Regions from separate parts of the Brenneria goodwinii genome, predicted to be linked through region 3. Evidence: predicted binding sites of a transcription regulator. Region 3 holds the regulator's gene; each other region holds the start of a gene.
The links. Region 3 encodes PurR, which represses purine synthesis genes. Its sites were predicted from a motif close to CANGCAAACGTTTGCNTG; they were not measured.

Region 1 (2,206 bases), 1.0 Mb from region 3:
GCCGCCAGCGCAAACCAGATTTTCTCATCCTCAGGGATGGTATCCGGCATTTTCTGCATCATATGGAACATATATTGCGCGCCGCCACGGATACTTTGCTCGGGATCGAGGCGATCGGTAACCGCCAGGCTTTCCGCGGTATTGCGGGTAAGCATCATCAGCCCACGCACGCCGGTCGGCGAGGTCGCCAGCGGATTCCAGTGTGACTCCTGGTAGGAAATGGCAGCCAGGAGTTTCCAATCAATATCGGTCGCATGTTTTTCAAATAGCGGCCGAAAATCGGGTAATATTTCGTCAATGGCGCTGAGAAATGTGGTGGTGTCAACGTAATCAAATTCGCCGACATGACCCAGATATTTTTCTTCCAAACGGGCGAGGGTGCCATCTTCAACGACACGACTGAAAAAATCCAGTAACGCCGCCGACAGGCTATCATCGTGCGAACGTTTCATGTACCAGGTGACCGGCTCTTCATCACTGAGATCGAAGGCGACGGCAAGCTGCGGATGAATCCGCTGCATTAAGCCAACAGTGACCGAGTCCCCCAGCGTATAGTCGAGTTTGCCGTCAGCGACCTGTTTCAGCAGTTCCTGAGTGGTTAGATCGGAGGCTGACTCCCAATTCAGTTGCGGATACTTATCCGCTTTCAGATCGCGTAATGTGGCGATATACGCCGAGCCTGACGTCACCGCCAGGCGGCCGCTTAATTTTTCCATCGTTTTGGGGCGGGTATTGCCCAGGCGGTATACCAACTGCTGTGAGACGGAATAGTAGGTTGGCCCGGCGCGAAAGCGTTCAAGACGCTCGTGATTGTAAATCAGTCCGGCAGCCAGTATGTCCGCGTCGTTGTTATCCAGATCGTCAAACAGCTCGTCAAGATTCTTACGTGACGACACCACCAGCTTGACGCCGAGATAATCGGCGAAACGTTTTGCCAGTTCATAATCAAGACCTACCGGGGAGCCGTTGCTGGTCGTGTAAGTCAATGGCGAATTGACGGTACTGATACGCAACTCGCCGCGTGCGAGGATCTGTCTGAGCTGAACGTCCTGACTACTGCGCCAGGGGATATTTGGCCATAAGGCCAGCGCCAGCAGTAACGTGATAACCCCAATGAAAAAATAATTTAATTTTAAACGCTTCAAATAATAGTCTCTCGGCGGCTTGCCAACTTGTCTTTGTTGCGGCCTTTTTTTATGGTGAGCTATCCTTGCCCGTCACCCTTACGGGCCGCCGCAAGCGGCGTTGAAAATCGCTCCCGACGATTTTTTATACGAAAAGTCCCGGAGTCGGGGCATTTTGCGTAACAAAACCGCAGTGTGCAACTTTTATTGATTTGCTTAATGATCAATCAGTGCCGTAATGTGATGTTCAACAATAGCAACGCAAACGGTTTCGTCCGGAGGAAGGATTCTCTATAATGACGCGCGTTTCCCCCCTGTAGCGCCCAACGACTGCACAACAGTCAGTGCATCGAAGACGAGAGAACTTTAGATTATGGAAATACTGCGTGGTTCACCTGCTTTGTCGGCTTTTCGTATTAATAAACTGCTTGTCCGGTGCAAAGAGCACTTTTTGCCGATTAGCGATATCTATGCCGAATACGTGCATTTTGCCGATGTCAACGCACCACTGAACAACGATGAACTGGCCAAACTGACACGTTTGCTGAAGTATGGTCCTTCTCTCGCTGAACATGAGCCGCAAGGCCGTTTGCTGTTGGTGACTCCCCGTCCCGGTACGATTTCCCCCTGGTCTTCCAAAGCGACCGATATCGCGCGTAACTGCGGGTTGAACAAGGTGTTACGCCTGGAACGCGGCCTGGCTTTTTATATTCATGCGCCGACGTTGAGCGATGAACAGTGGCGGCAACTGGGGGCGTTGCTGCATGACCGCATGATGGAAAGCGTTTTTGACGAAATGCAGCAGGCGGAGCAACTCTTCTCCCATCAGCAGCCGGCGCCGTTAAAACGCATCGAGATCTTGTTACGCGGCCGTCAGGCGCTGGAGGAAGCGAATATCCGGTTGGGGCTGGCGTTGGCGGAAGACGAAATCGATTATCTGCTGGCGGCGTTCAATAAGTTGGGACGTAACCCAACGGATATCGAGCTTTACATGTTCGCGCAGGCGAACTCCGAACACTGCCGTCATAAAATCTTTAACGCCGACTGGGTGATTGATGGCGTTGAACAGCCGAAGTCGCTGT
Region 2 (2,206 bases), 2.6 Mb from region 3:
GGAGCCTGATTCAACCGCGGGTATTGTTCTTCGAGCTTACGCCCGACCATCATTTCGATAAGCCGATCTTCCTGCAACGCACTGACCGGGCATTCGCCGATAAACTGGCCGTCGCGAAACACGGTCACGTCATCGCATATTTCAAAAATCTCTTTCAAACGGTGGGAAATATAAACAATGCCGCGTCCCTGAGCCTGTAACTCTTTAATTACGCTGAATAACGATGCGGTTTCGGTATCGGTCAGCGCGTCGGTCGGCTCATCCATGATGATGACTTTTGATTCAAAACTCAGCACCTTGGCGATCTCCACCATTTGCTGATCGCCAATCGATAAGTCACCGACAATACGCCGGCTGTCATAACGCAGATTCAGGCGCTTTAGCAGTTTGTCCGCCTCCGCGTACATCTTTTTCCAGTCAATACGGCCAAAACGGTTGGTGAACTCACGGCCAAGAAAAATATTCTCGGCGATAGTGAGCTGAGGGATCAGGTTAAGTTCTTGATGAATAATGCCGATGCCAGCGTCCTGAGAGGCTTTAGGGCCGCTGAACGCCACTTCCTTTCCCAGAAAATGCACGCTGCCGGCGTCTTTATGGTAGATACCGGTCAGCACTTTCATCATGGTGGATTTACCGGCGCCATTTTCGCCCACCAGCGCCATAACCTTGCCCGGATAAACATTTAACGCCGCGCCGGAAAGCGCCTTAACGCCGGGAAAAGTTTTGGTAATGCCTTGCAGTTGCAGTAAAGGTTGCATTGATGCCTCAGAACGTTACGCCAGCGCAAAGGATGACATTGGCATACGGGGAACATTCCCCGCTGCGAATGATAGCCCGGCTTTTTCCGCTTTGAATTTTAAAATCCTCATGGCTGACATAATGCAATTCGATTGAGTTTCCCTGGTGTATCTCAAGATGTTTTAATTGATCGAGTAACGCGTTATGGAGCGTCGGATTTTTTTCCGCCATTTCTTCCGCAACAATAGCGGCCTCGACCTGCATCTCACTGGTGACGGCCGCCACAACCTGCAAAAAGGTTGGAACGTTGTGAGTCAATGCCATATCGATTCGCACTGTCGTATCAGGAATAGGTAAGCCTGCATCACCAATCACGACCCGATCGGTATGGCCCAAACGGGAAATCACGGAAGAAATATCAGCATTCAGCAATACGGCTTTTTTCATCGATTCACTCCACCAGCGAAACGTTTCGCTGGTAAAGAGTGTAGAAAAAGAGAGTAAGGAAAGGCAAAGGCGACATAGCGAAAGTGTGATCGCCATCGAAACGTTTCGCTCACATAAAACAAGAAAAGAACATAGGACGGTAAAAAACAGCGCAGAAATGCGGATAAAGACCACGGCCGAAAAGAAAATCGATGTAAAAGGCGGACTCTCGCCCGCCCGGCGCTATCGTTTAAACCTTATGTTCAAAGCTTGCGGATATGTTTTACTTCCAGCTCAACGGAGTTGAAGTCTTTATCCAACTCCCCCTGAATTTCAACCTTGTCCGTGGGAGAAACGGTCTGTCCGTTCCAACGCTTATGATCGATCTCCACTCTTATCGTGCCCGTCGCGTCACGGAACAGATAGTCATCATTGCCAATGCGTTGTTCTATATTACCTGTCAGGGTGATCCAACTGTCATCTTTCATTTCCAGAGCCTTGTCTACCGTCGTCGCGCTGCTATTGGGGCCGGAAAATCCGCCTTGCGGCGCGCTGGCAACCGAAGAATCAGGGCTGACCAGTCCTCCCGTCTGGGCGGCAAAGACCGGTGCGGAAATCAGGGCCGTAATGGCGAAAAGTGCGATTGTTTTTTTCATGCTCTACCTTCCTTATTCCATGTATTTTCATCGTAGTTCAGTTTTCAGGCAGCATTAAAACAAACGGTTCTTAACAGCATCTTAAGAAATGGCCGCCGGTGATTTTATTTGTTTATCTTGTCGTTATTGCCCGATTCTGGCGATTTTACCTGTACATGCCGTCACGCTATTTCGTATAAAAACCCAAGACAAGAATGCATGGAGCAGCCATGAGAATTTTGTTAATCGAAGACGATCGCCTGATTGGCGACGGGCTAAAAGCCGGACTAACCAAACTTGGTTTTAATGTTGACTGGTTTACGCAAGGTAAAGAAGGCGCCGCGGCCATAGACGCGGCGCCTTATGATGCGGTGGTGCTCGATCTCAGCCTGCCGGAAATAGACGGG
Region 3 (2,206 bases):
CATTAACGGTATCGGTGGGTATAACCCATCGTCTACCCTCTGAATGACAAGAGGAAAATGAAGAGAAAAAAGCCGGTACGCAAATACGTAGGGGCACTCATCCTTAAAATAAACACGCACGTCCCGTATGCGTTTAACACTAAAGGATAGTGATAAATATGGTTGTTGTCGTTTAAAGCCGTAAATTAGTTTATGACTGCTTCAGCCTGGGTACAAGTATAAATTGGCTGAAGCAGCATTAGAGATATGTTGGTTTCTGCGGGGTATAAGCGCTGCGGGTATTTAGGAATAACGCCGGTAATCGCGAAATGGGCCGTCGGCAACGGAGCGGCGCTCAATCAGAGTAGGGTGCACCTCAATGACCTGCGCGTCTTCACGTTTACTGGTGATACGGTCCAGCAGCATCGCCAGGGCCGATTGACCCAGACGCTCTTTGGGCTGGTGGATGGTGGTCAGCGCGGGAGTGAAGAACCGGGCATGACGAACATTGTCATATCCGATTACCGAGATATCTTGGGGAACGCGCAGTCCCAGCTCATCCGCGGCGCAAATCGCGCCCATGGCCATAATATCCCCACCGCAAAAAACCGCCGTAGGCCGGTGTTTCTGCGCCAGAATTTGCTGCATCGCTTTGTAGCCGGATTCAGGCTCAAAATCTCCCCGAACGACCCATTCGTCATGGATTTGAATATCGGCATCGCTCAGCGCTTTTAGAAAGCCAAGATAGCGCCCGCTGCCGGTATTTCGCTCCAGTATGCCGTGGATGACGCCGATATCCCGGTGACCGCGTTCGATAAGGTAACGGCCCGCCATATAACCGCCTTCAAAGGCGTTATCAATGATGGTGTCGGTAAAATCGCTGTGCGCCTGTCCCCAATCCATAACCACCATGGGAATGCTGCGATAGTCTTCCAGCATAGCGAGCAATTGGGGAGGATATTCCGCACACATCACCAGCAGCCCATCGACACGCTTTTGCGCCAGCATGGAAAGGCAGGCGCGTTGTTTATCGATATCGTTATGCGAATTGCACAAAATCAGCGTGTAACCCTTGGCGTAGCAACTATTTTCAACGGCTTCGATGATTTCAGCGAAGTAGGGCGCTTCACTGGACGTTGCCAGCAGGCCAATGGATTTGGTGTGATTCACTTTGAGGCTGCGGGCGACGGCGCTGGGTGAATAGTGTAACTCTTTAATGGCCGCCTTTACGGCAGCCTTGGTTTCTTCGGCGACGAAACGTGTTTTGTTGATCACGTGTGATACGGTTGTGGTCGAAACGCCAGCACGTTTTGCCACATCTTTGATCGTTGCCATGTAAAAATGACTCCTAACCGACTCGTTGCAGTCGTAAGTATATTGTTAATCGTTTGCCTACGTTTAAAGTTCTCTTTCTATGTAAAAAAACAGAATTTCAGAAGGAGAATGCCGAATGTTATACCTAAAGGGACAAGGCTGACTTTTTTCGACCAATACGCAGCGTGGCATCAAACAGCGGATTTTGTCCGATTTGACACGAAAGTGGAAGCGGTAATTTATACTATTAGTGATACAGCGGTATGCGTTTTTGCCGCCGGACTATGGAAGAATTGCTACAGTTATACAGTATATTGTTTTAGCCCAGCGTATGCTTGGGATTACAAAGACGGTTGCTGTTTTTTCTGATAACGCGAGTGCACAAAGGAAACGCTTATGGATACTGACCTGAAGTTGTCGCTGTTCGCCACTGTTGGTGCGTTGGTAATGATTATTGTGTTTAGCTTTGTGGCGGTAATGAATTAATCGGCGTTGAACCGCTCGACGGTTTACGTCATCACCTGTTCGGGCGCGTTTAAACGCGCCCGAATCGCTTATACGGGTTTCAGCGAATAGTTTGCGGGGTAACGACGCGGCGCGCGCCGACGTAATGATCCTGCCAATAATCTTCACTCAGTTTGCTGATGCGAATATCCGAGCCTGTTCGCGGCGACTGAATAAATTTGCCGTCACCCAGATAAACGCCTACATGGTCGGCGGCGCCGCGGTTGTTGATGCGGAAAAACACCAAATCTCCGCTTTCCAATTCACTCTTCTTAATCGGCGCGGCGTCGCGCAGATGATACATTTCGTTGGCGGTGCGGGGGATGGAAATTTTCACCACGTCTTTGTAGGCGTAATAAACCAAGCCGCTGCAGTCAAATCCGGTGAAGGGCGATGAGCCTCCCCAGTG
Region 4 (2,206 bases), 850 kb from region 3:
TCACCGACGTGGTATCGACCGCTGGGGCGGGCATCGGCAGATCCAGGATGGCCCGCAGGTGCAGTTCAAACTGGCTGATGGAGGCGCCGTTCTGCGTCCAGTGACCGCTGTTGTGCACGCGTGGCGCGAGTTCGTTGATCAACAGACGATCGCCGACAACGAAACACTCCATCGCCATGACGCCAATGTAGCCCAGCTCATTCATAATGGCCGACAGCATCTGTTCCGCCTGCTGCTGCAACTGCGGCGCCGGATGGGGCAGCGCAACGCTGGCGCGCAGGATCCCGTCCTGATGCAGGTTATGCGTCAGAGGATAGAACACGCAGTCGCCGTGGACATTACGCGCGCCGACCAGCGATACCTCGCCGGAAAAATTGATGCCTTGCTCGACGATGCATTCGCCGTAGCACTCAGCGGGAAGCGTATGCTGCTCGCCGTCGCGCAGGCGCCATTGCCCCCGGCCGTCATAGCCGCCGACACGGCGCTTAACGATGGCAAGCTCGCCGAGCCGGGCGAAAATCTGCGGCCATTCGTCGGCTTTGGCGAGTAATTGCCAGGGCGCCGTAGCCAGATTCAGGGCGTCCAGCAGCTGTTTCTGCGTGAAGCGGTCAGCCAGACGCGGGAAAATATCGCGATTAACGAAGGCGGTATGCCGAGCCAGTTCTCGCGTAAGCGCGGTTTCCGGCCAGCGTTCGATTTCCGCGGTAATCACGCTGTTCTGGAAAGGAACCGATTCCGGTTCCGCATTCAATCCAACGGGATAAACCGCGATACCCAAGGGTTCGCCAGCCTGACGTAACATTCTTCCCAACTGGCCGTCGCCTAAAACGCAAACCGGTTTCATGCGTCCTCCCGCGGATCAGGATGGGATAATACCTCATCGGTCTGGCTTTGCCGCCACTCGGCTAAACGAGCGGCAAGCGCATCATCATGTAATGCCAGAATCTGCGCCGCCAGCAGTGCGGCGTTGGCGGCGCCGGCTTTACCGATGGCCAGGGTGCCGACCGGAACGCCGCGCGGCATTTGCACAATCGAATACAGGCTGTCAACGCCGCTTAACGCGGCGCTTTGTACCGGCACGCCCAATACCGGCACCAGCGTTTTGGCCGCCAGCATTCCGGGTAAATGCGCCGCGCCGCCGGCGCCCGCAATAATCACGTCAAAACCGTTCTGCGCGGCCTGCTCTGCGAAACTGAATAGTTTATCGGGCGTCCGGTGGGCAGAGACGATCTCGACATGAAAGGGAATATTCAGCGTCGTGAGGATTTCGGCAGCAAACTGCATGGTGGCCCAGTCACTCTTTGAACCCATGACGATGGCGATTTTTGCCGGGGCGGCGTTGGATGACATGCCTGTAAAACTCCTGTGATTTACATGATGGTGACGTCGATGGTGTCGCGTCGGCCAGGCGCTGCGTTGGTGTCCGCCTCGACGTTAAAAATCGGACGAATAACGTTGGGCTACCAACAGGGCTCTGACTTTGAGGGCGTAGAGCATATCACGACCTTATGGCGAGGAAAACGGTTGCGTCGATTGGAAAAACGAATCATGCGCTAAAATAGCGTGAGGAAATGGCTAGAATGGAAATGAAATCAGTTCGATATCCCGATCGGTCACTTTGATCATCGATCCTTCATGATGCCAGGCTCCCAGCACCGCGCGTCGCGCGCTGAAGTCATCGGCGACGATCTGATGAATTGCCGGGCGATGGGTATGGCCGTGGATCATTGTGTCAACCTGATAGTGCCGTAAGCGATTGATAACCTGTTCAGGATTGACATCCATAATCTGCATTGATTTATGCTGGTTCGCCTGCTGACTGGCTGAACGCATGCCGGCGGCGATCCTGAGCCGGATAGATAACGGCAACAGCAGAAAAAGACGCTGTATCAGCGGATTGTGCACCCGGCGGCGAAATTTCTGATAGGCATGGTCGTCGGTGCATAAGGTGTCGCCATGTAAAATCAGTATTCGTCGGCCGTACAGATCGAGTACCTTCTCTTCGGGAAGCAGCGTGAGGCCGCTTTGTTTGGCGAAACGCTTGCCGAGCAGAAAGTCGCGGTTGCCGTGTATGAAATAGCAGGGAACGCCTTGTCGATGTAACGTCAACAGGGCATTGGCGATGGTCGTATGCAGCGGCTGGAGGTCGTCGTCACCAATCCAGGCATCGAACAGATCGCCCAGAATATAAAGGGCATCCGCATGC

Region 1: the regulator PurR is predicted to act here: its motif matches at 1,383-1,400, upstream of purL (phosphoribosylformylglycinamidine synthase).
Region 2: the regulator PurR is predicted to act here: its motif matches at 1,199-1,216, upstream of rbsD (D-ribose pyranase).
Region 4: the regulator PurR is predicted to act here: its motif matches at 1,514-1,531, upstream of purE (5-(carboxyamino)imidazole ribonucleotide mutase).

Annotation. Positions count from the first base shown of each region.
Region 1 covers NZ_CP014137.1:451,931-454,136, forward strand. Annotated here, with positions in the region: gene mltF (membrane-bound lytic murein transglycosylase MltF) at 1-1,145, opposite strand, end outside; gene purL (phosphoribosylformylglycinamidine synthase) at 1,498-2,206, shown strand, end outside.
Region 2 covers NZ_CP014137.1:4,192,359-4,194,564, forward strand. Annotated here, with positions in the region: gene rbsA (ribose ABC transporter ATP-binding protein RbsA) at 1-758, opposite strand, end outside; gene rbsD (D-ribose pyranase) at 766-1,185, opposite strand; gene ACN28R_RS18600 (YgiW/YdeI family stress tolerance OB fold protein) at 1,428-1,820, opposite strand; gene qseB (quorum sensing response regulator transcription factor QseB) at 2,030-2,206, shown strand, end outside.
Region 3 covers NZ_CP014137.1:1,463,459-1,465,664, forward strand. Annotated here, with positions in the region: gene purR (HTH-type transcriptional repressor PurR) at 283-1,314, opposite strand; gene cydH (cytochrome bd-I oxidase subunit CydH) at 1,690-1,779, shown strand; gene ACN28R_RS06615 (C40 family peptidase) at 1,859-2,206, opposite strand, start outside.
Region 4 covers NZ_CP014137.1:616,304-618,509, forward strand. Annotated here, with positions in the region: gene purK (5-(carboxyamino)imidazole ribonucleotide synthase) at 1-844, opposite strand, end outside; gene purE (5-(carboxyamino)imidazole ribonucleotide mutase) at 841-1,350, opposite strand; gene lpxH (UDP-2,3-diacylglucosamine diphosphatase) at 1,576-2,206, opposite strand, start outside.